Regions from separate parts of the Lysobacter panacisoli genome, predicted to be linked through region 2. Evidence: predicted binding sites of a transcription regulator. Region 2 holds the regulator's gene; each other region holds the start of a gene.

Region 1 (10,154 bases), 1.2 Mb from region 2:
TCGAAACCAGCAGGCCTTTCGCGCCATCCGGTCGCAGGCGCACATCGACGTCGTACAGACGGCCTGCGCCGGTCACCGCGCCCAGCAGCGCGACGACCTTCTGCGCCACGCGCGCGAACCAGCGCGTGGCTTCCAGCGGACGGGCACCGTCGGAATGCGCATGCTCGCCGCCGGGCGAGTCGTACAGGAACACAAGGTCGAGATCGGAACCAAAACCCAGCTCTTCGCCGCCGAGGCTGCCATAACCGATCACGGCGAAACGCGCACCGGGCACGCGACCGTGCGCCGTGGCGACTTCATGCTCGGCCAGCCGCAACACGCGCGCGACCACGCCGTCCGCGAGCCACGCAAGCTGGCACGCACTGTCGCTAGCGGACTGGCGACCGTCGCGCAACGCCATCGCCATGCGGAAACTCAGCGCCTGGCGCACTTCGTTCAATGCCTGCAGCACGGCTTCGGCATCGTCGTCGGCATCTTCCGCGACGGCGATGCAGGCCGCGTGCAGGGCCTCGCGTCCCGGCAACGGGCCGGCGACGCGCGCATCGAGCAGTTCGTCCAGCAGCAATGGGTAGGCGGCGAGTCGTTCGGCCAGCAGTGCGCTGCGCGTGACCACTTCCACCAGTCGCGCCAGCGCGGCCGGCTGTTCGTCGAGCAGCGCGAGGTAGGCGCTGCGTCGCAGCACGTTGTGCAGCAGTGCGAGCAGGCGACGCAACGCGAGCATCGGCTCGCTCGATGCGGCCGCGCCCTGCAGCAGCGCCGGCATTACGCGGTCCAGTCGCGCACGCGTGCTGTCGGACAGGCCGCGCACGCCGGGGCTGCGGGCGAAATCGCGCAGCACGCCGTCGGCGTTGCCCGCTTCCACGAATCCCGCGTCGCCGAGCACCGCGCTGTCGCCGCCGTCGGGCAGCGCGCGCCAGTACGCGGTGATCGCATCGGGCGCATTGCGCTTGCGTCGCGGTGCGAGCAAGGCCTCGAACTCGGCCGTCACGCGCGCACGCTGCCCGTCGAGCGCTTCGCGCAGCGATGCCCAGTCGGCGTGATCGAGCGCGATCGCGATGCGCGCGCGATCGCCTTCCGCGTCGGGCAGCGCATGCGTCTGCGCGTCGCGCAGCATCTGCAGGCGGTTCTCGAGGCGGCGCAGGAAACGGTACGCGTGCGCCAGCATCGAACCGGCGTCGTCGCTCATCTGCCGCGCCTCGACCAGCGCCTGCAGCGACGGTAACAGGCGGCGGTCGCGCAGCGCGGGTTCGCGGCCGCCGTAGATCAGCTGCAGCGCCTGCACGAGGAACTCGATCTCGCGGATGCCGCCGGGGCCGCGCTTGATGTCGTCGGCCAGCTCCTTGCGTGCCACTTCGGCGCTGATCGATGCCTTCATGCCACGCAAGCCGTCGAGCGCGCCGAAGTCGAGGTATCGCCGATAGACGAACGGCCGCAGGCTTTCGAGGAAACGTTCGCCCGCATCGATGTCACCGGCGACGGGTCGCGCCTTCTGCCAGGCGTAACGTTCCCAGTCGCGCCCCTCGCGCTGGAAGTACTGCTCCATCGCGGTGAACGACCACGCGACGCGACCGGCGTTTCCATATGGGCGCAGGCGCAGGTCGACGCGATGGCAGAAGCCGTCCACGGTGAGCTCGTCGAGCAGTTTCGCCAGCTGCTGACCGAGGCGCGCGAAGTAATGTTCCGCGTCGAGCGCGCGCGCGCCATCGGATTCGCCGTCGTGTTCGTACGCGTAGACGAGGTCGACGTCGGAGCTGAAATTCAGTTCGCCACCGCCGAGCTTGCCCAAGCCGAACACCACCAGCCGCTGCACGTTGCCTTCGCGATCGCGCACCACGCCGTGGCGCTGCGCGAACTCCGCCTCCAGTGCTTCGAGTGCGAGCTGCAGGCAGCGTTCGGCCAGTCGCGTGCTCCCGGCGAGCGTGTCGTCGACTTCGTCCAGCCCGAGTACATCGCGCCACACCAGCCGCGTGGATTCGGCCGTGCGATAGCGGCGCAGTTGCATCGGCCAGTCGGTGCGGTGTTCGGGCGATAGCGTCGGCGCAGGCCACGCATGCGCGCCATCGTCGCGCAGCAGCGACTGCAGCAGCTCGGGTTGGCGCACCAGCGTGTCGATCGCGAAGTCGCTGGCGATGGCGACGCGGCGCAGACGCTCGTGCGTTTGCGGATCGTCGATCGCGTCCGGACTCGAAAGGCGCAGGCGCGCCATCGCGCGCTCGGCGATGGCGTCGATGGCGCTGGAATGCGTGGGGGAATCGGGATTCATCCGCGCGATTCTGGCATGCACGCACGACGATGTTCGCTGCGCACAGGCGTGTCATCGCACTGCGTGATCAGTGTGTCGGCGGCGTTGGTGCGAAGGCGCGCGCGTCTTTCACGACTCACGCCCGGCTGGGTGCGGAGGACACGCAACGCGCGCTCCTGTCTGGCCCTCGCAACGACGAGGCAGGATGCATGCGGCTCGGATGCGGCGGTGTTGGCAAGAATCCTGCCGACCGACAGCAACGGCTGCCTGGGCTTTGGACAAATAAAAAGCCCGCCCCGGTCGAACCGGTTGCGGGCCTGCTCCCTCCCCCACGTCGGGATGCGCGCTGATCGTGAAGGAACCGTTAGGGGCTTTGCACGCTGCAATGCAAAAGAGAACTGTCGGGTTTAAAAAGTGACCCCGGTCGCGCTCCGCGACCCCGCCAAATCGGGGGTCGCGGCGAACCAGGAGGCGAACTCGGGGGCGATGAAGGGTCGGACCACGTCCGCCGGCACGTCCACCACCGCCGTCTCTGCGCTGCCCGGTTGCTGGGTCGGCACGCCCACGGCGAAGACCTGTCCCTGCGAGTTCACCCTGGGGACCAGTTGGCGGGGATCGGCCAGGCCGGCGCTGGCCGGGGCGCCCGGAGGCGCCTCCGGTGTGGTGGCCGCCGGGTCGCGCAGGAACGCCTGCACCGCGGTCCAGCCGGCCGTGCCGGGCATGAGTTCATCGGCCCGCAACAGCCGCTCGCGATCGCGCTGCCAGACGAACCAGTGCTGGGTGAACCGGCTGGAGGCACCCCCGGTGTACAGGCTGCTGTCGGCGCCGATCACGATGAGCCGCGGACTGTCGACCAGCTGCGAGAAGGCCAGCGTCAATTCGTACGGGGCATCGTTCGGCTTGCGCCTGGCGATCGCGCCGTCGAGCGTCGCACGCTGCGTAGTGGCGTACGCCTGCAGTTCTCGCGCGAGTCCCGCCGGAAGGTGCGCCCCGGCCGGATAGCTGATGCCGACGATCGACTGCGCATTGCGCTCGAACACGTCGCGCGGCGCATCGTCGACCGCGACGGGCACCGTCTGCGGCGTGGAGACGGACGGCGGCTTCTCGCGCTGGCACGCGCCCGTGCAGAGGACGAGCGCCATACAGGCCAGGCGCGCGCACGGCGCGAGGCGAAGCACGAACGAACCCACGACGACTCTCCAATTCCAATGAACCGGAGAACGCTATCGGCGCGGTACCGATGCGGCTGTCGGACGATTCTGAAATGGCGTGCGCGCACGAACGCGACGCGCAAAAAAAAGAACCCCGCATCGCTGCGGGGTTCTTCGTGTCGCGAAGGGTGCGTGGACTTAGAAGTCCATGCCGCCCATGCCGCCCATGCCGCCGCCCGGCATTGCCGGCTCGTCCTTCTTCGGCAGCTCGGCGACCATCGCTTCGGTCGTGATCATCAGACCGGCGATCGACGCGGCGTTCTGCAGCGCGGTGCGGGTGACCTTGGTCGGGTCCAGGATGCCGAACTCGATCATGTCGCCGAACTCGCCATTGGCGGCGTTGTAACCGAACGCGCCCTTGCCTTCGATGACCTTGTTGAGGATGACCGACGGCTCTTCGCCGGCGTTGGTCACGATCTCGCGCAGCGGCGCTTCCATCGCGCGCAGGGCGATGGCGATGCCGTGGTTCTGGTCTTCGTTGATGCCCTTCAGGCCGGCGATGGCAGCCTTGGCGCGCAGCAGCGCGACGCCGCCGCCCGGAACGATGCCTTCTTCCACCGCAGCGCGGGTGGCGTGCAGGGCGTCTTCAACGCGGGCCTTCTTTTCCTTCATCTCGACTTCGGTCGCGGCGCCGACCTTGATGACGGCCACGCCGCCAGCCAGCTTCGCCACGCGCTCCTGCAGCTTCTCGCGGTCGTAGTCGGAGGAGGTCTCCTCGATCTGCGCCTTGATCTGCTTGATGCGGCCTTCGATGCCCGACACGTCGCCGGCGCCGTCGATGATGGTGGTGTTCTCCTTCGAGACCAGCACCTTCTTCGCGCGGCCGAGATCCTTGATGGTGGCCTTGTCGAGCTGCAGGCCGACCTCTTCGGAGATCACGGTGCCGCCGGTCAGGATGGCCATGTCTTCCAGCATCGCCTTGCGACGGTCGCCGAAGCCCGGGGCCTTCACGGCGCAGACCTTCACGATGCCGCGGATGGTGTTGACCACCAGGGTCGCCAGGGCTTCGCCCTCGACTTCCTCGGCGATGATCAGCAGCGGCTTGCCGGCCTTGGCCACGCCCTCGAGGACGGGCAGCAGGTCGCGCACGTTGGAGATCTTCTTGTCGTGCAGCAGGATGAACGGATCGTCCAGCTCGGCCTGCATCGACTGCTGGTTGTTGATGAAGTACGGCGACAGGTAGCCGCGGTCGAACTGCATGCCCTCGACGACGTCGAGCTCGTTCTCCAGGCCCGAACCGTCTTCGACTGTGATCACGCCTTCCTTGCCGACCTTGTCCATCGCCTGGGCGATGAGGTCGCCGATGTTGGCATCGGAGTTAGCCGAGATCGTGCCGACCTGCGCGATTTCCTTGTTGGTCGACGACGGCTTGGAGATCTTCTTCAGCTCGCTGACGGCCTCGGTCACGGCCTTGTCGATGCCGCGCTTGAGGTCCATCGGGTTCATGCCGGCGGCGACCGCCTTCATGCCTTCGCGGATCAGCGCCTGCGCCAGCACGGTGGCGGTGGTGGTGCCGTCACCGGCGTTGTCGGAGGTCTTGGAAGCGACTTCCTTGACCATCTGCGCGCCCATGTTCTCGAACTTGTCGGCAAGCTCGATTTCCTTGGCGACGGACACGCCGTCCTTGGTGATGGTCGGGGCGCCGAAGCTCTTCTCGAGCACGACGTTGCGGCCCTTCGGGCCGAGCGTGGCCTTGACGGCGTTGGCGAGCACGTTGACGCCGCGCAGCATCTTGACGCGCGCGTCCTCGCCGAAGCGGATTTCCTTAGCAGCCATGTTCTTTGACTCCGTGATTCGTGATTGTGATTCGTGGAAGCGGGGGTGTGGTTCGTTCCGGGAGGAGTCCGTCGGCGCGGTGCGCCGCGACGGATCGCCGTTCACCGATGGCGAACCACGGTGTTGATCAGCCGAGGACGGCGAAGATGTCGTCTTCCTTCACCACCAGGAATTCGGTGCCGTCGAGCTTGACCTCGGTGCCGCTGTACTTGCCGAACAGCACCTTGTCGCCGACCTTGACCTTCGGCGCGCGGACGTTGCCGTTGTCGAACACCTTGCCTTCGCCCACCGCGACGACTTCGCCCTTGATCGGCTTCTCGGTCGCCGAGTCGGGGATCACGATGCCGCCGGCGGACATCTTTTCTTCTTCCATGCGCTTGATGACCACGCGGTCGTAGAGCGGCTTGATATTCATCGCGACAATCTCCGGGGATGACGTAAGTGATTGAAACAAAGGGGAAAGAATCGAAATTTTAGCAGTCGCCCCGGCTGAGTGCCAACGTCCGGGGCGAAGAAAACCCGGCGAACCGGGATGGGCGAGATGTGGGGGAGCCTGTCCGCCTTTCAAGGGGCGACTGCGTATTGCAGGACGTGAACCCCGATGTGAGAACGCAAAACGCAAAAAGAAAGAGCGCGTCCCCGTGGAACGCGCTCTTTTGGTGCGGAGTTGGCCGTCCTGAGCTTGGCGCGTCCCTGCACCCGTCCCCGAACCTGACGCCTTGTCATGGCCAACAATCCTTGTCAGCTCGGGAATGGATGTTGGGCATTTGCGTGCCCTGCGGCCAGAGCGCGCCTGCTGACGTTGGGTAGCGCCGCGCAGGCAAAACTGTGAGGAGTGTTGGCTTTCATGTATGCCGATCCTGTCATACGCTACCGTTAGCGCACAGCATGGCGTGTATTTTGTTCACCAGGTGAGCACAGGTAGCCAGCCCATGACCCCGCAGCAACGCATTCGTCTCGCCCGGCGCCATGCCGGCCTCTCCCAGGCCTCGCTCGGCACGGCCGTGGGCGTCCAGCGCAGTGCCGTCGGGCACTGGGAGGCCACGCGCGGCAAGTTCCCGAGCGTGTCCCACCTGCGCGATATCGCACTGGTCACCGGGGTCCAGTTCGAATGGCTGGCGACGGGGCGCGGCAACATGAACCTCTCGGCCGAAACGGCGATGGACTCCGTCGCCGCGGCTGACGCGATCCTGATCGAGGACCCACTGGAGCTGCGCCTGATCGCCGCCTTCCGCGAGGCGCCGACCCGCTCTAAGGCACCGCTGGTGGAAGTGGTCGAACAACTGGCCGACGTGCGCACCGGGCGCGGTCGCACCGGCGCCGCGCGCCGATAGGTTCAGCGTCCGAGCAGGCGTCTGACGGCAGCAGGCGGCAGGGCCGCGCAGTCGGCAGCCGGTTCGAACGCGGACGTCGCGGTTTCGTCGCCCTGCACCAGCTGGACGCGCTTGGGCAGCACCGCGTCGCCCAGGCCCACGGTCCAGACCGCGCGGATGACGCCCTGCATCGGCGGCTCGACCAGCAGTGCGCCATTGGCATCGACGTAGACCAGGTCGTTGGCGGAGGAACTCACCCGCTTGCCGGTCTCCAGGTCGATGACGCCGATCGTGGCGGGATCGCGCCAGCAATCCATCGCGTGCTCGCAGCTCAGGTCGATGATCAGCCGCGGCGCGGGCGTCGCCTGGTAGCAGGCGGCGCGAACGCGGATGCCGTGCGCATCGCCCGGCTGGGCCAGGGCGGCCGGCACGGCGAACGCGCACAGCGCGAGGACGGCGATGGAGCGGTACGGCATCGGACCTCCCGTGCCGGTGGGGGCCGGCGCCGGCAGCCTACGCCAAAGCCCCGACGCCCGGGTGACCGGCCGGCCGCAACCTTCCCACGCCCATGCCCGAGGCCGGTGCCCTACACTGGCGCCCCTCATGGCCGCGTCTCCCGCCCCGCCGGTCCGGCTGGTGCTCAGCACCTGCCCCGATCCGCAGACCGCCGATGCCCTCGCCCGCTCGCTTGTCAGCGAGCGCCTGGCGGCGTGCGTCAACATGCTTCCCGGCGTCGTCTCCACGTACCGCTGGCAGGGCGCGGTCGAGCGCGGCGACGAAATCCTGCTGCTGATCAAGACCACCGCCGACCGCCAGGACGCGCTGATCGCGCGACTGCAGGCTCTGCATCCCTATGAACTGCCCGAGGCCATCGCGGTCGAAGCGGTGGGCGGCCTGGCCGCCTACCTGGACTGGGTGGCCGAACAGACCCGAGACGATGACTGACGCATTCCGCTCCCGCCTTCGCGGACAATTCCGTTCCCTCGCCCTGCGCCTGGGCGCCGCCGCGCTGACCGCGCTGACCATCCTGCCGGCGCATGCGGCGATCGACCCGGACGACCTGCTGCCGGTCGACGAAGCCTTCGCCCTGCGCGCCGAAGCACCATCGCCGGACCGCATCGAAATCCGCTGGCGCATCGCCGACGGCTACTACCTCTACCGCCATCGCATCGCCGTGCAGGCCGACGCCGGCTTCGCTGCACAGCCGCTGCAGCTGCCCAAGGGCGACGCGCACGAAGACGAGTTCTTCGGCAAGGTCGAGACCTACCGCCAGGCACTCACCGCGGTGCTGCCCGGCACGGCGAAGGCGCGACAGGTCACGCTGAAGATCAAATACCAGGGCTGCGCCGACGCGGGCATCTGCTACCCGCCGCAGACGCGCAGCGTGAACGTCGCACTGCCGGCATCGGCGGGCGCGAACGCCGACGAACAGCCGGTGGTGAACTTTGGTGCCGCGCGTTCCGGCGCACCGCTCAGTGGCGGACTGTTTGGTGGAAAGACCGGTGCCACGGACGCGCTGCCGCTGCCGCCGGAACAGGCGTTCGGCTTCGAGGCGATCGCCGGCGACGGCAATACGTTGCTGCTGCGCTTCACGCCGGCGCGCGGCTACTACCTGTACCGCGACAAGACCACGCTGACGCTCGACGACGCGGCGAAGCGCGCCGGCTTCGCGCTGGGCGCGCCGCGCTGGCCGCGGGGCGTGGCACATCGCGACGAACATTTCGGCGACGTCGTGGTGTTCTTCGACCAGGTCGAAGTGCCGGTGCCGCTCGCGCGCCGCGAGGCCGGCGCCACGCGCCTGCATCTCACCGCACGCTTCCAGGGCTGCCAGACCGACGGCATCTGCTATCCGCCGATGACGCGCGAAGTCGATGTCGCGCTTCCTGCCGGCGTGGTCAAGGCGCTCGATGCGGCGCCTGCGACGACCGCGACCTCGACGGCTCCGACTGAAGACGCGACCGCCGTCGCCAGCGCAGCCCCAGCGACCGCAGGTAGCGAGGCGATCCCCGCGACCGCTGCAACAACGGCGCCGTCCGCGACCACCGCTGACGAAGCCAACCTGGCCGAAGACAGCCGTCTCGCCAAGGCGTTGTCCGGCCCGAACCGCTGGTGGGCGCTGGCGAGCTTCTTCGGCTTCGGCCTGCTGCTGTCGTTCACGCCCTGCGTATTGCCGATGATCCCGATCCTGTCCGGCCTGATCGCCGGCCACGGCCCGGGCCTGGGCGCGCGCCGCGCGTTCTCGCTGTCGTTCGTGTACGTGCTGGCCAATGCGCTGGTGTTCACCGTCGCCGGCGTGATCGCCGGCCTGGTCGGCGCGAACCTGCAGGTCGCGTTCCAGACGCCGTGGGTGATCGTGGTCTTCGCGCTCATCTTCATCGCGCTCGCGCTGTCGAGTTTCGGCCTGTACGAGCTGCAGCTGCCGACCGCCCTGCGCAACCGCCTGGGTTCGATGACCGACCGCCAGCGTGGCGGCTCGTGGGTCGGCGTGGCGATCATGGGCGCGCTGTCGGCACTGATCGTCGGCCCCTGCGTGGCGCCGCCGCTGGCGGCGGCGGTGCTCTACATCGGCCAGACCCAGGATCCGGCGTTCGGCGGTGCGGCGTTGTTCCTGCTCGCGATGGGCATGGGCGTGCCGCTGCTCGCATTCGGTGTGGCCGCGGGCAAGGGCCTGCCGACCAGCGGACCGTGGATGGTCGCGGTGCAGCGCGTGTTCGGCTTCATCTTCCTCGGCCTGGCGATCTGGATGCTGTCGCGCATCCTGCCGGCGGCCGCCACGCTGGCGTTGTGGGGCGTGGTGCTGCTCGCCGCTGCGGCCGCGATAGCGGTCGCGATCCGGGCCGCGCACGGCGCCGGTGCGCGCGTGGTCGGCTGGACCGCCGCGCTGGTGCTGGGTCTGTTCGGCGCGGCGCAACTGGTCGGCGCGATGGCCGGCAGCCATGATCCGCTGCAGCCGCTCGCCGGCCTGCGCAGTGGCGGCGTGCGCGAAGCCGAGCTGCCGTTCCGCAAGATCAAGTCGCTGGAGGATCTCGACCGTGAGGTCGCCGCGGCCAAGGCGGCCGGCAAGCCGGTGATGCTCGACTTCTATGCCGACTGGTGCGTGTCCTGCAAGGAAATGGAGAAGTACACCTTCCCCGAACCTGCCGTGCACCGCGCGCTGTCCGGTTTCGTCCTGCTCAAGGCCGACGTGACCGCCAACGACGACACCGACCAGGCGCTGATGAAGCGGCTGGGCATCATCGGCCCGCCGGCCACGCTGTACTACGCCGACGGTGCGGAACGCCGCGAGCTGCGGCTGTTCGGCTTCGAAGACGCCGACAAGTTCGTCGAACGCGCGAACCGGGCCGCGCGCTGATGGGTTCGACCGGCAAGATCCTGCTGGTCGCCGCCGTGGCCGGCGTGCTTGGCGCCGGCGCGGGCCTGTGGCTCAACGGCCCCGGCCCGTTGCTGCGGACCGAGGTCGGCCAGCGCGCGCTGCAGTCGGCGATGGAAGCCACGGCGCCGAAGCCTCCCGCCGACCTGGCCGTGGCTCGGCGCGGCGAGGTCATCCCGGCGCTGCAGCTTCCGTCGCTCGACGGTCGCAACGTGGCCCTGCCCGCCGCCTACGCCGGGCGG
Region 2 (10,154 bases):
TCACGCACAGCACCTGTCGGCTGGCGCCAAGCGCGCGCAGCTTCTGGCCGACGATCTCCGCGACCGCGCCGCCGATGCCGGTGTCGACCTCGTCGAACACCATCGTCGGCACCGCGTCCATGCCCAGTGCGGCGACTTCGATCGCCAGCGAGATGCGCGAGAGTTCGCCGCCGGAGGCGACCTTTCGCAGCGGCCGTGCGGGTTGGCCCGGGTTGGCGGCGACCATGAATTCCACGCGCTCGCCGCCCTGCGGGTCGGGGCGATCACCGTCGTGGGGTTCGAGTTCGACGTCGAAGCGTCCGCCGCCCATGCCCAGTTCGGCGATCAGCGCGGTGGTGCCCTGCGCCAGGCGTTGCGCGGCCTCTCGGCGATGCGCGCCGAGGATGTCGGCGGCCTCGCGCCAGGCACGGCGGGCGCCGTCGATCTCGCCGTCGAGGTGCGCCAGTCGAACGCCTGCACCGCGCAGCGTGTCCAGTTCCGCGACGATGGCGTCGCGCTGCGCGGCCAGTTGTTCCGGTGCGACGCGGTGCTTGCGGGCCAGTTCGTGCATGCGACCGAGACGGTGCTCCAGCGCGTCGAACGTGGAGGGATCCAGGTCCAGGTCGCTGCGCACGCGATCGAGCAGGGCCAGCGCCTCGTCGATCTGGATTGCGGCCGCGTCGAGCATCGCATCGACCTCGCCCAGGCGCGGTTCGTGTTCGCTCACGCGCTGCAGGTCGGAACGCACGTGTTGCAGCGTGCGCGACAGGGAGGGCTCCTCGTCGCCACCGAGCTGGGCGAATGCGCCCTCGCAGGCAGCGATCAGGCCGGCTGCGTGCGCATGGCGGCGATGGTCGGCCTGCAGGCGCGCGATGGCGTCGGGCTCCAGTTCTTCGCGATCGAGTTCGGCGTGCTGGTGTTCCAGCCAGTCGATGCGATCGGACACGTCGCCCTGTGCGGACAGCGCGTCGCGCTCGGCGATCAGCGCGGTCCATGCCGTCGCGGCGGCCTCGACCGCGCGTAGTTCGCCGTCGTGACGGCCGAACGCGTCGAGCAGGGCAAGCTGGCTCGGGCGTGAGAGCAGGGCCTGGTGTTCGTGCTGGCCGTGGATTTCGACCAGCAGCCCGGCCAGTTCACCCAGTTGCCCCAGCGTCACCGGACGGCCGTTAACCCAGGCGCGCGATCCGCCGTCACGGCGGATGACGCGGCGGATCTGGCAGGCGTCGTCCTCGTCGAGTTCGTTCTCGCGCAGCCAGGCCTGGGCCAGTGGCACGTCGTCGAGGGAAAACTCGGCGGTCAGCTCGGCACGGTCGGCGCCGTGGCGCACGACGCCGCTGTCCGCGCGCAGGCCTGACAGCAGGCCCAGCGCATCGACCAGCAGAGACTTGCCGGCGCCGGTTTCTCCGGAGATGACGGTGAGACCCGGGCCGAAGGAGAGTTCGGCCCCGGTGACGACGGCGAATTGTTTGAGCGAGAGATGGACGAGCATCGGACCGCGATTGTGCCCTGTGTGGGTTGCGGCTTGATAGCGGGGCGGCGTCTCAGGAGGTGAGAGCGCGATGGCGCTTGCACCGCGCGGTAAGCCGTCATATATCGCGACCATGAACCGAAAAGCCGCCGACCCCAGCCTCGACCCGCGCGCCCGGCAGCTGCTGCGCACGCTGATCGGGCGCTATATCCATAGCGGCGAGCCGGTGGGGTCGCAGACGCTGGCGCGCCACGCCGGGCTGGACGTGAGCCCGGCGACGATCCGCAACATCCTGGCCGACCTAGAGGACGCGGGCCTGCTCAGCGCGCCGCACCATTCGGCCGGGCGCATCCCGACCGCGCAGGGCTACCGGTTGTTCGTGGATTCGCTGCTGCAGGTCCGGCCGCTGCCCGACAGCGACCTGGCTCGCCTGCGCGGCGAGCTGCCGGCGGGGTCGGGGACGCAGGCCCTGTTGGGCAGCGCGTCGGAGCTGCTGTCGGCCATGACCCACTTCGTCGGTGTGGTCAGCGTGCCGCGCCGCGAGCAGTTCGCCTTCCGTCGTATCGACTTCGTCCCACTCGACGCCCAGCGCGTGCTGGCGATCCTGGTGTTCGCCGACAACGAGGTGCAGAACCGCATCGTCCAGACTCGGCGCGCGTTCGACGCCGGCGAGCTGGAACGCGTGGCGAACTACCTCAACGCGCACTTCGCCGGGCGCACCATCGTCGACATCCGCGCCACCCTGCTGCAGGAACTGCGCACCGCGCAGGACGAGATGCAGTCGCTGCTGGCGCAGTCGGTCGAGCTGGCCGAACAGGCGCTGGCCCCGTCCGGCGACGACATGGTCCTGGCCGGGCAGACCCGGCTGATGGGCGTGCAGGACCTGGCCGACCTGGATCGCCTGCGCGAGCTGTTCGACGCCTTCGCCCGCAAGCGCGAGATCCTGCAACTGCTCGAACGCACGGTGCAGGCCCCGGGCATGCGCATCTTCATCGGCGAGGAAACCGGCCTGGCCCCGATGGAGGGGATGTCGCTGGTGACCGCGCCCTACGCCTCGGGCAGCGGCCAGGTGCTGGGCGTGCTGGGGGTGATCGGGCCCACGCGCATGGCCTACGACCGGGTCATCCCGGTCGTGCAGGCCGCCGCCGACGCCCTCGGCGCGGCCCTGAACCGGGACACCTGAGCCCCGCGTGCGGCGATGGCCGGCCGGCGCCGGCGCGTTCGTCTTGGACCGTGCTTGTCTTGAATCCCGTGGCGGCGGCCCCATTGCTGCCGTAACGCGCCTTCGAGCGCGGTTTTCCGCATGTTTGAGCGCCACTGGCGCAGGGATGGAGCAACCGCATGACCAGCAACACTTCCGGCGAAACCCCCGACACCGCCGACGTCGCCACCGAGAACGACGGCGCCACGCTTGCCACGCAGCTCGAGGCGGCGCAGGCCGAACTGACGCAGTTGCGCGACGAGATCCTGCGCGATCGCGCCGAGCTGGAGAACCAGCGCAGGCGCATGACGCGCGACATCGACACCGCGCGCAAATTCGCCAACGAACGCCTCCTCGGCGAGCTGCTGCCGGTCATCGACAGCCTGGAAGCCGGCCTGGCCGTGCAGTCCGACACCGCCCAGCACCTGCGCGAGGGCATGGAGCTGACCCTGCGCCAGCTGCTCAAGGTCGCAGGCGACAACGGCCTGGTCGCGGTCGATCCGTCCGGACAGCCGTTCGATCCGGAGCGTCACCAGGCGATGAGCATGGTCGAGAGTCCCGCGCACGCGCCCGGCGACGTGGTCCAGGTCTACCAGAAGGGCTGGCTGCTGAACGACCGGCTGCTGCGTCCGGCCCTGGTCGTCGTCGCGCGCCACGACTGACGCGCGCCTTCGCGGGGCGGGCGTCCGCGATGGCCCTTCGATGCCATCGATGGACACGTCCTCCCCTTGAAGGACGGTGCCAGACCCCCAGATAGCGGACAACGGCGGATATCACCGCCCCAGACATTCAAAGCATTCGAGAGGGAGCAAACACATGGGCAAGATCATCGGCATCGACCTCGGCACGACCAATTCGTGCGTGGCGATCATGGAAGGCGGCAAGCCGCGCGTCATCGAGAACGCGGAGGGTGATCGCACCACGCCGTCCATCGTCGCCTTCACCAAGGACGGCGAAGTGCTCGTCGGCGCCTCGGCCAAGCGCCAGGCCGTCACCAATCCCAAGAACACCTTCTTCGCCGTCAAGCGCCTGATCGGCCGCAAGTTCACCGACGCCGAAGTGCAGAAGGACATCGGCCTCGTTCCGTACAAGATCACCCAGCACGAGAACGGCGACGCCTGGGTCGAGACCGCCGAAGCCAAGAAGATGGCGCCGCAGCAGATCTCGGCCGAAGTGCTGGCCAAGATGAAGAAGACCGCCGAAGCGTATCTGGGCGAGGCCGTCACCGAGGCGGTCATCACCGTGCCGGCGTACTTCAACGACAGCCAGCGCCAGGCGACCAAGGACGCCGGTCGCATCGCCGGCCTGGACGTCAAGCGCATCATCAACGAGCCGACCGCGGCCGCGCTGGCCTATGGCATGGACAAGAAGGGCGGCGACCGCAAGGTGGCCGTGTACGACCTCGGCGGCGGCACGTTCGACGTGTCGATCATCGAGATCGCCTCGGTCGACGGCGAGATGCAGGTCGAGGTGCTGGCCACCAACGGCGACACGTTCCTGGGCGGTGAAGACTTCGACAAGCGCGTCATCGATTACCTCGTTGAGGAATTCCAGAAGGACCAGGGCATCGACCTGCGCAAGGATCCGCTGGCCCTGCAGCGCCTGAAGGACGCCGCCGAGCGCGCCAAGATCGAGCTGTCCAGCGCGCAGCAGACCGAAGTGAACCTGCCGTACGTGACGGCCGACGCGTCGGGTCCGAAGCACCTCAACATCAAGCTGACCCGCGCCAAGCTTGAAGCGCTGGTCGAGGACCTGATCAAGAAGTCGATCGAGCCGTGCCGCATCGCGCTGAACGACGCCGGCCTGCGCGCCAGCGAGATCAGCGAAGTGATCCTGGTCGGTGGCCAGACCCGCATGCCCAAGGTGCAGGCGGCGGTCACCGAGTTCTTCGGCAAGGAGCCGCGCAAGGACGTCAACCCGGACGAGGCCGTGGCCGTCGGTGCGGCGATCCAGGGCGGCGTGCTGCAGGGCGACGTCAAGGACGTGCTGCTGCTCGACGTGACCCCGCTGTCGCTGGGCATCGAGACGCTGGGTGGCGTGTTCACCAAGATCATCGAGAAGAACACCACGATCCCGACCAAGGCCTCGCAGGTGTTCTCCACCGCCGAGGACAACCAGTCGGCCGTGACCGTGCACGTGCTGCAGGGCGAGCGCGAGCAGGCCCGCTACAACAAGTCGCTGGCCCGCTTCGACCTGACCGGCATCGAGGCCGCGCCGCGCGGCATGCCGCAGGTGGAAGTGTCCTTCGACATCGACGCCAACGGCATCCTGCACGTGTCGGCCAAGGACAAGAAGAACGGCAAGGAGCAGAAGGTCGAGATCAAGGCCGGCTCGGGCCTGTCCGAGGACGAGATCGCCAAGATGGTCGCCGACGCGGAAGCCCACCGCGAGGAAGACCAGAAGTTCCATGAGCTGGTCCAGGCCCGCAACCACGCCGACGCGCTGATCCACACCGCGCGCAGCGCGATCAAGGACAACGGCGACAAGGTGGCGGGCGACGTGATCGGCCGCACCGAAGGCGCGATCGCCGAGCTCGAGACCGCGATGCGCGGCGACGACAAGGCCCAGATCGAGGCCAAGTCGAAGTCGCTGGAAGAGGCCGCGCAGTCGCTGTTCGCTGCGGCTTCGGCCGGTCAGCCGGGCGGCCCGGATGCCGGTGCCGGTCCGGCCGGTGGCGCCAAGTCCGACGACGTGGTGGACGCGGAGTTCACCGAGGTCAAGGACGACAAGAAGTAAGGCGGGAATAGGGAGTCGGGAATCGGGAATCGTGGGCGCGCGCCGCCTTCACCTTCCCGGTTCCCGTTCTTGTGTCCGTGAGCCGCAAGGCTCGAGCTCCAGACGATTCTCCATTCTCCATTCCCGATATCCGGCTCCATGAGCAAACGCGACTACTACGAAGCACTGGGCGTGGCCCGCGATGCCAGCGACGAAGACCTGAAGAAGGCCTATCGCCGCTGCGCGATGAAGTACCACCCGGACCGCAACCCCGGCGACGCAGCCGCGGAAGCCTCCTTCAAGGAGTGCAAGGAAGCCTACGAAGTCCTGTCCGACGCCAACCGGCGCCGTGCCTACGACCAGCACGGCCATGCTGCGTTCGAGCACGGCATGGGCGGCGGCGGTGGCCAGGGTTACGCCGACATGGGCGACATCTTCGGCGACATCTTCGGCAACATCTTCGGTGGCGGTGCCGCGCGCGGTCCGCGTCGCGGTGCCGACATCGGCTACGTGATGGAACTGTCGCTGGAAGAGGCCGTCGGCGGCACCGACAAGACCATCGAGATCCCGACGCTCGACGAGTGCACGACCTGCGACGGCTCCGGCTCGGCAGACGGCAAGCTGGAAACCTGCGAAACCTGCCACGGTCGCGGTCAGGTGCGCTTCCAGCGCGGCATTTTCTCGATGCAGCAGGCCTGCCCGCATTGCGGCGGTCGCGGCAAGACCATCCCCAATCCCTGCGCGGACTGCAACGGGCAGGGCCGCGTGGAGCGGACCAAGACGCTGCAGGTGAAGATCCCCGCGGGCGTCGACAACGGCGACCGCATCCGCCTGGCGGGCGAGGGCGAGGCCGGTCCGGCCGGATCGCCGCCCGGCGATCTTTACGTCGACGTGCGCGTGCGCGAGCACGATATTTTCCAGCGCGACGGCGACGACCTGCACTGCGAAGTGCCGATCCGCATCTCGCAGGCCGCGCTCGGCGACTCGATCCGCGTGCCGACCCTCGGCGGCGAGGCCGAGTTGCGCATTCCCGCCGAGACCCAGACCGGCAGGCTGTTCCGCCTGCGCGACCTCGGCGTGAAGTCGGTACGCAGCCGCAAGCCCGGCGATCTGTATTGCCGCGTGGTGGTGGAAACGCCGGTCAACCTGACCAACGAGCAGCGCGAGCTGCTGGAGAAGTTCGAGGCGACGTTCGTCGGCGACAACGCGCGCCGCCATTCGCCGCGTTCGTCCACCTTCATGGACGGCGTGAAGGGCTTCTGGGACCGCATGACGTCCTGATCCATCGCGGCGCGCTCTGGCGCGCCGCGCTCATTCCACCGCGTTCAACTGCGAATACGTCGTCGCTGGCGATGCGGCCAGGCGCGCGCGCCAGTCGAGCAGGTCGCGATACTCGGCGGCCAGCGCCGGATCGCTCCAGCAGCGCCGCGTCGCGGGCCCCAGCGGCGGTACGCTGCGTGCGATCGGCGCGATCGTCTCCAGCACGACCGCCATCGCGATGTCCGCGTAACCGAACGTCCCGAGCAGATGGTCGCCGCCCCGTGCGGCCAGCGCCACGCGCGTGACCTCCAGTGCGCGCCGCAACGCACCCGGCTGCACCAGGTGCGCATACTTGCGGTCGAGCCGGCGCGCCGCGTCGCGCGCGACGAAGCGCAACGGAGCCGGCGGAATCCACGGCATCGTCGAAGCGGTGGCTTCATCCAGCGCGGCGGGATCGGCCAGCACGCAACGCACAACACGCGTGCGGCCTTCGGCCAGCGCGGCTTCGCTGAGCTCGTTCCACGGTTCGATGTGCGCGAAGTCGCCGAGCCGGCCGTCGCCCGCGCGCGCCGCCGCGAATCGCGCGATGTCCCACGAACCACGCACCGCACCGTCGCCGAGCAGCAACACCGGCACCGACACCATTCCCGACCCTTGCCGCAACCGCCAGCGCAACCACGGTTCGCTCAGCGTCGGCGTGTATTCGCGATAGGCGAAGTCGACGCCGCAGGCTTCCAGCGCCCAGCGGGCCTTCTGCGTCCACGGCGAGAAAGATTCGCCCACCAGCAATGGCATTACGGCACGTCGCGTCATGGCGGCAGCGGTGAGTGCGTCGCGGCCAGTATCCGCGTTTCCGACGGTGGCCGTGGGATGCCGGCCTTGCGGTAGCATCGGCGCCCGGAGCGGTGACGGATTCACCGTGATTGGGGGAAGCATGTCGAAACGATGGAATGCGCGCGCCGTCGCGACCGCGCTGTGCCTGGTCTGTGCGCCGGCGATCGCGGCACCGGAACTGGAACCGCAGGACGAACGGTGGGCAGAGCACCTGCGCCTGGACGTGGCGTACGTCATCCAGGCTGACGGCACTTACACCGAGACGCGCGAACAGGCGATCAAGGTGCTCAAGCCGGAGGCGCTGGAGATCTTCAAGGACCGCACGATCGACTACAGCACCAGCATCCAGAAGGCCGATGTGCTGGAGGCCTACACGCTCAAGCCGGATGGCCGGCGTATCCCGGTGCCCAAGTCGAACTACCAGGTCCAGACAAGCGGCGGGCAGGGCGACGGCGGGCCGGTGTTCTCCGATCGCAGCTCGATGACGGTGGTGTTCCCCGAACTCGCGGTGGGCGACACGACGGTGTTCAAGTACCGGCTGACTGCCTCGCAGCCGCTGTTCGACCGGCAGTTCTCGGAAGTGGAGACCTTCAGCCGCGAGACCTACTACGGCCAGGTCGATCTGCATTTCGACGCGCCGGCGGACCTGCCGGTCAAGCACGAGGCATGGCACATGCAGGTCGTCCGCGACGAAGTCGTCGGCGGTCGCCGCATCAACCATTGGCGCCTCAGCAATACCAGCCCGATCAAGTCCAGCGACCTGTCGGAGCTGTTCGAGTTCGAACGCCAGCCCGGCCTTGTGTATTCGACCTTCGCCACGTACGCCGACATCGCCCGCGTCTACGGCGAGCGGGCCATTCCCAAGGCGCAGCCCACGCCGCGCATCCGCAAGCTGGCCGACGAGATCGCCGGCAAGCGGCGCGAACCGCGCGACGTGGCGAAGGCGCTGTACGAGTGGGTTTCGACCAACATCACCTACGCGGGCAACTGCATCGGCCTTGGCGCGGTGGTGCCGCACGATCTCGACTTCGTGCTCGACAACCGCATGGGCGATTGCAAGGACCACGCGACGCTGCTGCAGGCGCTGCTCAGTGCGAAGGGGATCCAGAGCACGCAGGCGCTGATCAATTCCGGCGGGCTGTTCCGCCTGCCGCGCACGCCGGCGGTGGCGATGGTCAACCACGTCATCAACTACCTGCCGCAGTGGGACCTGTACCTGGATGCCACCGGCAAGGGCATTCCGTTCGGCATGCTGCCCCTGGGCGACGTCGGCAAGCCGGTGTTCCTGGTCGAGGGCTATCGCGAGGGCACGCGCACACCGATGTTCGCGCCCGGCAGCACCCGACAAGTTGTGCGCACGCGCATGAAGATCGCCGTCGACGGTTCGATCGACGGCGAACAGGACGTGGAGCTGGAAGGCATGTACGCGGTCAACTCGCGTTCCGGGTTCCGCGGACTCACGCCCGCGCAGGTCAATGAGGGCGTGACGCGCTACTTCCAGCGGATCGGCACCGACGGCTCCGCCACGATCCGCATGGACGACGCGAAGCCGCTCGCCGACCGCTACCGCTATTCGGTGCAGTTCAAGGCGGGGCAGGCCGTGCCGGTGCCGGGCGCCTTCGCCCTGCAACCGATGATCCCCGGCGAAGCGCCGGTCGTGCGTTTCGCGTCCCAGGCCAATCTGGAAGTCGGCGATGGCGAAACCAACTGCACCAGCGGCTTCTCGCAGGAGGAGTACGTCATCGAGTTCGCCGATCCGACGCGCGTCGTCGCGGTGCCGCCGAACCTCGAACTCACTGGCGATTCGGTCAGCTACAAGGCGACCTACGCGATGGAAGGCAACACCATCCGCGTGACGCGCGTGCTCGACGACCGTACGCCGGGGCCGATCTGCCAGGCGTCGTACAACCGCGCCTACCAGGCTTTCATGAAGAAGGTGCTTACGAACCTGAAGGCCCAGGTCGTCTACCAGTAAGGCTCCGATCCGCACCACCGGACGCACCTGCGCTGCGTCCGGTGGTGCGCGACGCTTGTCCGCGCACGCGTGCAGCGATTAGCCTGCGCGCATGAACGAGACGAACGCTCCAATCCGCATCCTCATCCACGGCGCTTCCGGACGCATGGGCCAGGCCCTGTTGCGCTTGGCGGGCGAACGCGACGACGTGGTCGTCGTCGCGGCCGTGCAACGCTCGCAGCCTGCGCAGCGTGTGGTCGATGGGGTCGCGCATTTCGCCGCCGCCGAGCTGGCGGGCGCGCCGGCGTTCGACGTGGCGATCGATTTCAGCCTGCCCGAGGGCTTCGGCCCGATGCTCGCGCTGTGCGAGCAGCGCGGCGCGGCGCTGGTGTCGGGCACCACCGGGCTCGAACCCGAACAGCGCGCCGCGCTGGACGCCGCCGCGCAGCGGATCCCGGTGCTGTGGGCCGCCAATTTCAGCCTCGGCGTGGCGATCCTGAGCGAACTGGTCGAACGTGCCGCCGCGGCGCTGCCGGGCTGGGATTGCGACATCGTGGAATCGCACCACGTGCACAAGAAGGACGCGCCCTCCGGTACGGCGCTGGCGCTGGGCGCCAGCGCGGAGCACGGCGGGGCGCAACCGCGCTATGCCTCGCTGCGTGCCGGCGACATCGTCGGCGAGCACATGGTCCAGTTCGCCGCGCCCGGCGAGCGGATCGAGCTGATCCATCGCGCCACCAATC
Region 3 (10,154 bases), 1.9 Mb from region 2:
GGGAACACAACGAGGACGCGATGGCGACCGACAAGCTCGCCGACGGCATCCGTCGTTTCGCTGCCGACCAGCGCAAGCTCGAGACCATGCTGGCGCAGCGACTGGCGGGCTGAAGCCCGGTCGCAGTCCGCATCGAAAGCCTGGCTCCGGCCGGGCTTTTTCGTTTTTGCAGGTGATCGTCGACTGCGACGACGCGCTGCTTCAGGCAAACTGGTGCGCATGGATGCCACCGTTCCGATGACACCCGCCCGCCGCCTGCGCAGCATCTTCAGCGGTTCGGTCGGCAACCTGGTGGAGTGGTACGACTGGTACGCGTATTCGGCGTTCGCCATCTACTTCGCACCGCACTTCTTTCCCAAGGGCGATTCGACCGCGCAGCTGCTCGACACGGCGGCGGTGTTCGCGGTCGGATTCCTCATGCGCCCGGTCGGCGGCTGGCTGATGGGCCTTTACGCCGACCGCCACGGACGCAAGGCCGCGCTGATGGCGTCGGTACTGCTGATGTGCGCCGGCTCGCTGATGATCGCGCTGGCTCCGGGTTACGAGCGCATCGGCCTGGCCGCGCCCGCGCTGTTGGTGTTCGCGCGCTTGCTGCAGGGACTGAGCGTCGGTGGCGAGTACGGCACCTCCGCGACGTATCTGAGCGAGATGGCCGACTCGCGGCGTCGCGGCTTCTGGTCGAGCTTCCAGTACGTAACGCTGGTGATGGGCCAGCTGCTCGCGCTGGCGCTGCTGGTGCTGCTGCAGCGCGCACTGCTCACCGAGGAGCAGCTGCACGATTGGGGCTGGCGCATTCCGTTCGTGGTCGGCGCTCTGTGCGCGGTTACCGCGCTGTACCTGCGCCGTGGCATGGAGGAAACCGAATCCTTCGCGGTGGCGCGTACGCGTGAGCGCCAGCAGCGCGGCAGCCTGCGCGTGCTGTTGCAACACCCGCGCGAAGTGCTGACGGTGATCGGCCTGACGATGGGCGGCACGCTGTCGTTCTATACCTTCACCACGTATCCGCAGAAGTTCCTGGTCAACACCGGCGGCTTCAGCAAGGCCGATGCGACGCTGGTGTCCGCGGCTTCGCTGCTGGTGTTCATGCTGCTGCAACCGCTGGTCGGCGCGCTGTCCGATCGCACGGGACGGCGTCCAATCCTGATCGCCTTCGGCGTGCTCGGCACGGCGTTCACGTACTCCATTCTCAGCGGGCTGGCCTCCGCATCCACCGTGGGCAGCGCGTTCGCATGGGTGATGGCGGGGTTGCTGATCGTCAGCGGTTACACCTCGATCAACGCTGTGGTGAAGGCGGAACTGTTCCCCGCGCATATCCGCGCGCTTGGCGTCGGCCTTCCATACGCAATGACCGTGTCGCTGTTCGGTGGGACGGCCGAGTACGTCGCGCTGTGGTTCAAGCAGATCGGACGCGAGTCCGACTTCTACCTGTACGTCACCGCCTGCGTCGGTGTGTCGCTGCTGGTGTACGTGTTCATGCGCGACACCAAGCACCACTCGCGCATCGACCGCGATCACGACATCGCCGACGACCGCGACGCCGACATCACCCTTCCGGACCGGACACCCATCGCATGAGTTCGCACGACGCACGCCCGCACGTGGTCATCGTCGGCGGCGGATTCGGCGGGCTGTGGGCCACGCGCGCGCTCGCCGGGCGCGCGGTGCGCATCACGCTCATCGACCGCCGCAACCACCACCTGTTCCAGCCGCTGCTGTACCAGGTCGCCACCGCAGGATTGTCCGCGCCCGACATCGCCGCACCACTGCGCCACATCCTGCGCAACCAGCGCAACGTCGAAGTGCGGCTTGGTGAAGTGGTCGGCCTGGACAAGCAGGCGCGCGCGGTGACGCTCGCCGACGGCGACGCGATTGCGTACGACTATCTGCTGATCGCCAGCGGCGCGACGCACGCATACTTCGGCCACGACGAATGGAGCGCCGACGCGCCGGGCCTGAAGACGCTCGACGATGCGCTCGCGATCCGGCGCCGGCTGCTGCTCGCATTCGAGCGTGCGGAAGCCTGCGACGATCCCGCTGAGCGCGCGGCATGGCTGAGTTTCGCGGTCGTCGGCGGCGGCCCGACCGGTGTCGAGCTGGCCGGGACGTTGGCGGAGATCGCGCGCCACACGCTGAAGCGCGAGTTCCGCAACATCGATCCCTCGCACGCGAAAGTGCGCCTGCTCGAAGCCGGCCCGCGCGTGCTTTCGTCATTCCCCGAGTCGCTTTCGGAGAAGGCGAAGCAGCAACTGGAACGTCTCGGTGTGGAGGTCGTCGCCGGCACGCCGGTCGGCGCGATCGACGAACGTGGCTACACGCTCGGCGACATCTTCGTTCCCGCGCGCACGGTGTTGTGGGCAGCGGGCGTGGCTGCGTCGCCACTGGGCGCGTTGCTCGATGCGCCGCGCGATCGTGCGGGACGCGTCGCGGTATCGCCGGACCTGAGCGTGCCCGGCCATCCGGAGATCTTCGTCGCCGGCGATCTGGCCAGCGTGCAGCAGGACGGCAAGCCGGTGCCCGGTGTCGCCCCGGCGGCCAAGCAGATGGGCGCGCATGTCGCGACGGCGATCGCGGCGCGGCTCGCCGGCAATCCCGCACCTGCGTTCCGTTATCGGGACTACGGCAACCTGGCCACCATCGGGCGCATGGCCGCGGTCGTGGACGTGCACGGATTCCGCTTGTCGGGACTCATCGCGTGGTGGTTCTGGCTCGCCGCGCACGTGTTCTTCCTGATCGGCTTCCGCAACCGCATCATCGTGCTGATCAACTGGGCCTGGGCGTACTGGAGTTACCAGCGGCACGCGCGGATCATCTTCGGCCCGCTCGATCGATGAAGACGGCAGCCGCGAGCGCGGCTGCCGTCGGATGCATCAGGTCCAGATGTCGATGTACTCGGCCGTCGCGGTGACGGTCTTGGTCGCGCCGGTGGCGACGTCCTGGATCGTCACGGTAACGGTGACCGGCTGCCCGCCGCTGGTGTCTTTGCGGATGGAACGGTTGCACCACGACGCGGTCGCGCCGCAGCCCGTGACCGACCACTGGAAGGTGTAGCTGCCCGGCGCGAGGCCGATCACCTCGAAGTGCGCCGTCGTCGGATTGGGCTGGCCCGGACGCCAGCCGCTGGAACAGAAACCGGACGTCAGCTGGTCGAACGCCGACGTGTCCACGTAGCACGCGAGCGTCGCATTGCTCACGTCTCCCGCCTTCGCCGCGGGCGCATACGTCCCCAGCATCGAACCGCACAGCACCAAAGCCGCCATCAGAAGCTTCGCACTCATCCTGAGTCTCCTTGCGTTGGGTTCACCCTTCCCTGTCACCGCACCGCGCGGTGGCGGAGGGCCCGCGCACGTTCCGGGGCGCGCGATGAAGACGATGTGAACTCGACCGCGTTGTCGGGAGTCCCAAACGAAAACGGCCCGGAAATCCGGGCCGTTTCGTGAGTCGTGCGGATGCGCTGGATTACGCCGCGAACAGCGCGCGCATCTTCTTCAGTGCGTTGGCTTCGACCTGGCGAATGCGTTCGGCGCTGACGCCGTACTCATCGGCCAGTTCCTGCAGCGTGACCTTGCTGTCGGCATCGAGCCAGCGACGCTTGATGATGTCGCGCGAACGCTGGTCGAGACCGGACAGACCTTCGCGCAGCAGCGCCAGGTGGCTGTCTTCCTCGTCCTCACGCTCGTACGCCTGCGACGGATCCTCGGCATCGGCGCGCAGGTACGCGGCCGGCGACGGCGGCGCGTTGTCGTCGTCGGCATCCGGTGCATCGAAACCGATGTCTCGGCCCGACAGGCGCGATTCCATCTCAAGCACTTCGCGCTCGGAGACGTTGAGGTCGCGGGCGACGGCGCTGACTTCCTCGGCGTTCATCCAGCCCAGACGGGTCTTGGACTTGCGCAGGTTGAAGAACAGCTTGCGCTGCGCCTTGGTCGTGGCGACCTTCACGATGCGCCAGTTCTTCAGGATGAACTCGTGCATCTCCGCACGGATCCAGTGCACGGCGAAGGACACCAGGCGCACGCCCTGTTCGGGATCGAAGCGCTTGACCGCCTTCATCAGGCCGATGTTGCCTTCCTGGATCAGGTCGCCCATCTGCAGGCCGTAGCCGTTGTAGCCACGAGCCACGTGGACGACGAAGCGCAGGTGCGAATGGACCAGCTCACGCGCGGCGTCGAGGTCTTCGCCGTCGCGGAAGCGACGCGCCAGGGCCTGTTCGTCCTCGGCCGTCAGCACCGGGATGCGGTGCACGGCATTGACGTAGGCATCCAGCGAACCGAGCGCGCTCGGGACCGGAAGGTTGTTCGGAACCAGGGGGAGATTGCGGCTGTTCTGGGTCATGGGCAGCATATTAGCAGTCGAAATGGTGGTCTGCTAAAGGTCGAAAGGGCCTCAGTGTTTCATGGATGGGACAAAGGCCGGTGCCCGGGAAATACCGCCGCCTGCGACTGAATCTTTACGAATCAACCACTTGGGCAGCCCTGGGCGGGCGACCATCGCAAATGCCGCCAGGATTGTGGCGGCCCTTCATAGACCGGCTCATGGGCCGAAAGTTCAGGGGCCCCGTTCAGGCCTGCAGCGAAGCCCGGGCGGGCAGCGACCAGTCGATCGGCGGCTGCCCGTGACGAGCGAGGTACTCGTTGGTCGCAGAGAAATGCCCGCAGCCCAGAAAGCCGCGGTGCGCCGACAACGGCGAAGGATGCGGCGCCTTCAGCACCCGGTGCCGACGCGGATCGATCACCTTGCCCTTGGCCTGCGCGTAGCTGCCCCAGAGCAGAAACACCAGACCGTCGCGTTCGCGGTTGAGGGTTTCGACGACGTGATCAGTGAAGCCTTCCCAGCCCTTGCCCTGATGTGCGCCGGCGCGGCCTTCTTCGACGGTGAGCACCGCGTTGAGCAGCAAGACACCACGACGCGCCCACGGCAGCAGGCAGCCGTGATCGGGACGCGGAATGCCGAGGTCGCGCTGGATCTCCTTGAAGATGTTGTCCAGCGACGGCGGCACCGGCACGCCGGGCAGCACCGAGAAGCACAGCCCATGCGCCTGCCCGGGCCCGTGGTACGGGTCCTGGCCGAGCACCACGACCTTTACGTCATCGAACGGCGTCGCGTCGAACGCGGCAAAGATGTTCTGCCCGGGCGGATAGATGCGCGCGCCGGCAGCCTTGCGGTCGCGCAGGAACGTCGACAGCGACTGCATGTCGGGTCGTTGCAGGTAGTCGCCGACCTTTTCCTTCCAGGACGCTTCGAGGCGGATGCGCTCCGGACTGGCCGCCGCGTCGTTCATGCGTCCAGCGTCGCCGGCTCCGCCAGCCGTGCCAGCCGCAGCTGGAACAGGGTCTTGGTGACCAGCAGGCGCTCCTCGATCGGCTTGAGCACCAGATCGTTCGCGCCCGCGCGCAGCAGCGCACTCTGGTTGTCGGCATTGCCGTCGCCGGTCATCACCAGCACCGGCAGGCGACGCTTGCCGTAGTTGAAATCCTCGCGCAGGCGCGCGAGCAGGTCGTTGCCGCTGAGCGCGCCCTTCAGATAAACGTCGGTGAGCACGAGGTCGCAACCGACATCGTCCTGGCCGCGATGCGTCTCCAGGTACTCCAGCGCTTCTTCCACGCCGACGAAATGCAGCACGGTGAGGCCGTGGCGTTCGAGCATGCGCTTGGTCGCCAGCGCGACGACCTTGCTGTCCTCCACGTACAGCACGCGGGCGCCGGGGATCGGCTGCGGCTGCACGTAGCCGCGGATGAACGCGGCCAGCGCGGTGTGGCCGAGCGCCTTGTCGAAGTAGTCGGTGACGTCCTCCGTGAAGCGGCGCGATTCCAGGTGCGACTGCGCATCGCCGGAGACGACGATGATCGGCACGTAGGCCTGCCCCGCGGATTCACGCACCGCGCGCGCAAGCGCGATGCCGTCGCCGTCGGGCAGCACCAGCGAGGTGGTCACCAGGTCGACCGCGCCGCTGGCGAGCGCATTGCGCGCCTCGGCGATATCGGCGCACGGCACGACCACGGCGTCGGACAGCTCGCGCTTGAGCACGTCGCCGATCAGCTTGCGCACCAGCTTGGAGCCGTCCACGACCATGATCCGCGGCGCGTTGCTGGCGAGATGGCGGAGATCCTGGCTCATGCGGTCGGTCGATTCTGTCGCAGATGATGGCCGGTGACGAAGCCCGCGCCGAGCCAGCCGAGCAGGCCCGACGCGACCGTGATCGCCACCGCGTACGGCAGGTCGAAACCCTGCAGCGAAAACTGGCTGCCGTAGCTGCGGGCGAGATCGTGCAGCGGCGCGCGCAGCGCGTGTTCGGCAGCGGTCAACAGCGCCAATGCCAGCGCGCCTGCGACAACACCGTAGCTCGCGCCCAGGTAGAGGAACGGCCGGCGGATGAAACCGTCGGTGGCGCCAAGCTGCTGCAGCACGGTGATTTCCTCGCGTCGCGACTGGATGTCCAGGCGCACGGTGTTGCCCACCACGAGCAGCGCACCGAGGCCGAGCAGCACGCCGAGCACCCACGCCAGGCGGATGCCGAACCGCAGCCAGCTGTCCAGGCGCTGGCGCCATGCGGCGTCGTGCTGGACGACGTCGACTTCGGGCAGGTGGCTCAGCGAATCGGCCAGCAGCGTTTCATCGCCCTTCGGCGACACGATCAGCAGGCTCGGCAGCGGATTGCCGTCGACGGCGGAAATCGCATCGCCCAGCCCGCTGCTGCGACGCAGTTCTTCCATGCCCTGCTCCGGCGTGCGCAGCTCGATCGCGGCCACGTCGGAACGGCCACGCAATTCTTCGGTCAGCGCGCGGGCGCGGGCGACGGCGACATCGGTCTTCAGGAACAGGCTGATCTGGCGCGACTCCTGCACCGTTCCGGTGAAGCGCTCGACGTTGCCCAGTGCCGCCCACAATCCCAGCGGGAGCGCGATCGCCACCGCCATCACGCCGATGGTCAGCGCGGTGGCCCAAGGCTTGCGCAGCATGCGGCCGACGCTCGCCACCAGACTGTAGACGTGGTGGTCGAACCAGGTACCCAGCCGCGAGCGCGAGCGGGCTGGCGCGGTGGACGCGCCCTGCGTCTGCGCGCTCATTGGGCCAGGTCCTCCGGCGAGATGTCGTCGACGAGCCGCCCCTGGTTGAGCACCAGCACGCGCTTCTTCATGCGCCTGACCAGTGCGAGGTCATGGCTGGCGACGAGCACGCTGGTGCCGCGCTCGGGCAGCGATTCGAACAACGCCATGATCTCCGCCGACAGGGTCGGATCGAGGTTGCCGGTCGGTTCGTCCGCGACCAGCAGGCGCGGCTCGCCGACGATGGCGCGGGCGATGCCCACGCGCTGCTGTTCGCCGGCCGATAGCTGCGACGGCAGCGCATTGGCGCGCGCGCCCAGGCCGACCTTGTCGAGCACGCTGCGCACGCGCTTGCCGATGTCGCCGCGGCGCATGCCGCGCAGGATCAGCGGCAGCGCGACGTTGTCGGAGACGCTGCGGTCGGCAAGCAGGCGGTGATCCTGGAAGACGATGCCGACTTCGCGCCGGTGCAGCGCGATACGGCGTCCGCGCACCTTCAGCAGGTTCTGCGAACCGAACAGCACCGTGCCACGGCTCGGGCGTTCGGACAGGTGGATGAGTCGGAGCAGGGTGCTCTTGCCGGCGCCCGAATGCCCGGTGACGAACAGCATTTCGCCCTGCGCGACTTCGAAGCTGACTTCGCTCAGCGCGTCGTGGCCGCCGCCGTACCGCTTGCTGACATTGTCGAAGCGCAGGACGCTCATCGCTCACCGTTGCTCACACGTGCCGCCAAGTATCGGCGGCGCGGGCAAGGAAGGCTAGGGCGAAAACCGCTGTCGCGCACATTCCGCGATGCGGTCCGACCGTCGGCGCGCGCAATCCCGCGCCGACGCGGTGCGGGATCAGTGCTGGCTGCGCGGCGAACGCGAGATCAGCGACTTCAGGCCGCGGCCGATGCGATGCAGCAGGCCGAGCTTGTCGCCATCGGCCTTGGCCGGCTTCTGGGCGTGCACCTGGGTCGGGTTGCGCGGCGTGGACGCGGCGGACGCGGCCTCGGGCGCACCTTCGATGCGGCGACCGCCACGACGGCGACGGCGCTTGCGTGGCGCGCGATCGGTATCGGTCTCCAGGCCCGCGATCGGCGCAGGCGCAGGCGTCGGTGCAGTGGCGACGGCATCGGCCGCCTGCGGCTGCGGGCGCGGCTTGCGTTCGCCGCGCGGCGCGCCATCGCGACCGCCTTCGCTGCGACGACCGTCGCGACGCTCGCCACGACCTTCGCCGCGACCACCACCGGAACGACCACCACTGCTGCGACCGCGACCACCGCCGCGACGCTCCTCGTCGGCGGCGCGCTGCTCGCGCGCTTCCTTGAAGATCGCGCCGATGCTCTCCTGCTCACCCTCGGCACCTTCCGGCACTTCGCGCGGCGCGCGCGGCAGCGCGACCAGCAGATCGGCTTCGACCGTCGCCACCGGCAGCTTCTGCTCGATGTAGGACTCGATGTCCGGCAGCGACATCGCATAGCGCTCGCAGGCGAAGCTGATCGCGTCGCCCTCGGCTCCGAGGCGCGCGGTGCGGCCGATGCGGTGGACGTAATCCTCCGCGTCGAACGGCAGGTCGTAGTTGTAGACGTGGCTAACGCCGTCGATGTGCAGGCCGCGCGCGGCCACGTCGGTGGCGACGAGGATCTCGAGCTGGCCCTTCTGGAACTTGTTCAGCAGCGTCTCGCGCTTCTTCTGCGGCACGTCGCCGGAGAGCACGCCGACGCGGTAGCCGCCCTTCTCCAGCGCGCGCGCGACGCGCTCGACGAAGGCCTTGGTGTTGACGAACACCATCGTGCGCGCGCCCTCGCTGCGCGAGAGCAGGCCCAGCAGCAGCGGGATCTTCTCGTCGTCGGCCGGGAAGTAGACCTTCTGGCGGACCTTGGCGGCGGTGATGAACTCGGTCTCGACGACCACCTTTTCCGGCTCGTTCATGTGCTCATAGGCCAGCTCCAGCACGCGGTGGCTGAGCGTGGCCGAGAACAGCAGGGTCTGCCGCTCGGTGCGGATCGGCATGCGCCGAAGCAGGAAACGGATGTCCTTGATGAAGCCCAGGTCGAACATGCGGTCGGCTTCGTCGAGCACGCAGATCTCGCAGGCGTGCAGCGACACGACCTTGTGCTGCTTGACGTAGTCGATCAGGCGGCCGGGCGTGGCGATGATGACGTCCGCACCCTTCTGCAGCAGCTCGCGCTGTTTGTCGTAGTCGACGCCGCCGTAGACCAGCGCGAACTTCAGGCCCAGGTCGGAGCCGAACTTCACCGCGTCCTTGTGGATCTGGATCGCGAGTTCGCGGGTCGGCGCCAGGATCAGCGCGCGCGGGTCTTCCGGTTTGCGCTCGGCGAGCGCCGGGCGCGTGAGGAGGCGGTTCATCACCGCGACCAGGAACGCCAGCGTCTTGCCGGTGCCGGTCTGCGCCTGGCCCGCGACATCGCGGCCCTGCAATGCGATCGGCAGCGTCAGCGCCTGGATTGGCGTGCAGCGCGTGAATCCGGCGGCTTCGAGGCCCGCCAACAGGCTCGGATGCAGGTCGAAGGAAGAAAAGGAAACGTCGGTTAGGGGCTTGTCGCTCATCTGCTGGAGTCGTCCGCGCGCGCCGTACAGTTGCGGCATGCAATGTTGCGTTGGCGCGCTTGCGTGGGTGGCGTCCGCCATCGCAGACTGCCGGGGCCGGTCCGGTCGTTCGCCGGCCCGGTCAGGGTGTCGGGCGGACTTGAAGTCGCCCCGAAACGCCCCAGTTTACCGTAACGCCCGATCCGGCAACGCCGGGGCCGGGCCAGAACCCCGTCGGGCGGGGGCGGCCTCCGCCCGGCCCGCGATCCAAATCCGCAGGAGATCCCCGTGAGCGAGAAAATTTTGCACGTCGGCGATGCCGATTTCGACGCCTCCGTGCTGCAGTCGTCCGAACCCGTGCTGGTCGATTTCTGGGCCGAATGGTGTGGCCCGTGCAAGATGATCGCCCCGGCCCTGGACGAGCTCGCCAAGGAATTCGAGGGCAAGGCCAAGATCGCCAAGGTCAACGTCGACCATAACCGGGCGACGGCCATGAAGTACCACGTGCGCTCGATCCCGATGCTGCTGCTGTTCAAGGACGGCCAGGTCCAGGCCACCCAGATCGGCGCCGTCGGCA

What was found. Region 2 encodes HrcA, which represses chaperone genes, less so after heat shock. Its sites were predicted from a motif close to TTNGCACTCNNNNNNNNNGAGTGCNAA; they were not measured.
Region 1: the regulator HrcA is predicted to act here: its motif matches at 5,703-5,729, upstream of groES (co-chaperone GroES).
Region 3: the regulator HrcA is predicted to act here: its motif matches at 4,343-4,369, upstream of rpoH (RNA polymerase sigma factor RpoH).

The regions. Positions count from the first base shown of each region.
Region 1 is NZ_VLNU01000001.1:1,959,017-1,969,170, reverse strand. Features, by position in the region: gene glnE (bifunctional [glutamate--ammonia ligase]-adenylyl-L-tyrosine phosphorylase/[glutamate--ammonia-ligase] adenylyltransferase) at 1-2,263, opposite strand, end outside; gene FOF45_RS09300 (hypothetical protein) at 2,650-3,432, opposite strand; gene groL (chaperonin GroEL) at 3,592-5,229, opposite strand; gene groES (co-chaperone GroES) at 5,357-5,644, opposite strand; gene FOF45_RS09285 (helix-turn-helix transcriptional regulator) at 6,162-6,563, shown strand; gene FOF45_RS09280 (hypothetical protein) at 6,566-7,018, opposite strand; gene cutA (divalent-cation tolerance protein CutA) at 7,146-7,487, shown strand; gene FOF45_RS09270 (protein-disulfide reductase DsbD) at 7,480-9,894, shown strand; gene FOF45_RS09265 (TlpA family protein disulfide reductase) at 9,894-10,154, shown strand, end outside.
Region 2 is NZ_VLNU01000001.1:3,127,108-3,137,261, forward strand. Features, by position in the region: gene recN (DNA repair protein RecN) at 1-1,468, opposite strand, end outside; gene hrcA (heat-inducible transcriptional repressor HrcA) at 1,581-2,630, shown strand; gene grpE (nucleotide exchange factor GrpE) at 2,789-3,310, shown strand; gene dnaK (molecular chaperone DnaK) at 3,465-5,384, shown strand; gene dnaJ (molecular chaperone DnaJ) at 5,523-6,644, shown strand; gene FOF45_RS14725 (glutathione S-transferase family protein) at 6,675-7,436, opposite strand; gene FOF45_RS14730 (DUF3857 domain-containing transglutaminase family protein) at 7,558-9,432, shown strand; gene dapB (4-hydroxy-tetrahydrodipicolinate reductase) at 9,524-10,154, shown strand, end outside.
Region 3 is NZ_VLNU01000001.1:1,197,620-1,207,773, forward strand. Features, by position in the region: gene tal (transaldolase) at 1-113, shown strand, start outside; gene FOF45_RS05800 (MFS transporter) at 220-1,575, shown strand; gene FOF45_RS05805 (NAD(P)/FAD-dependent oxidoreductase) at 1,572-2,831, shown strand; gene FOF45_RS05810 (hypothetical protein) at 2,868-3,275, opposite strand; gene rpoH (RNA polymerase sigma factor RpoH) at 3,457-4,332, opposite strand; gene ung (uracil-DNA glycosylase) at 4,559-5,278, opposite strand; gene FOF45_RS05825 (response regulator) at 5,275-6,114, opposite strand; gene ftsX (permease-like cell division protein FtsX) at 6,111-7,064, opposite strand; gene ftsE (cell division ATP-binding protein FtsE) at 7,061-7,747, opposite strand; gene rhlB (ATP-dependent RNA helicase RhlB) at 7,886-9,598, opposite strand; gene trxA (thioredoxin TrxA) at 9,866-10,154, shown strand, end outside.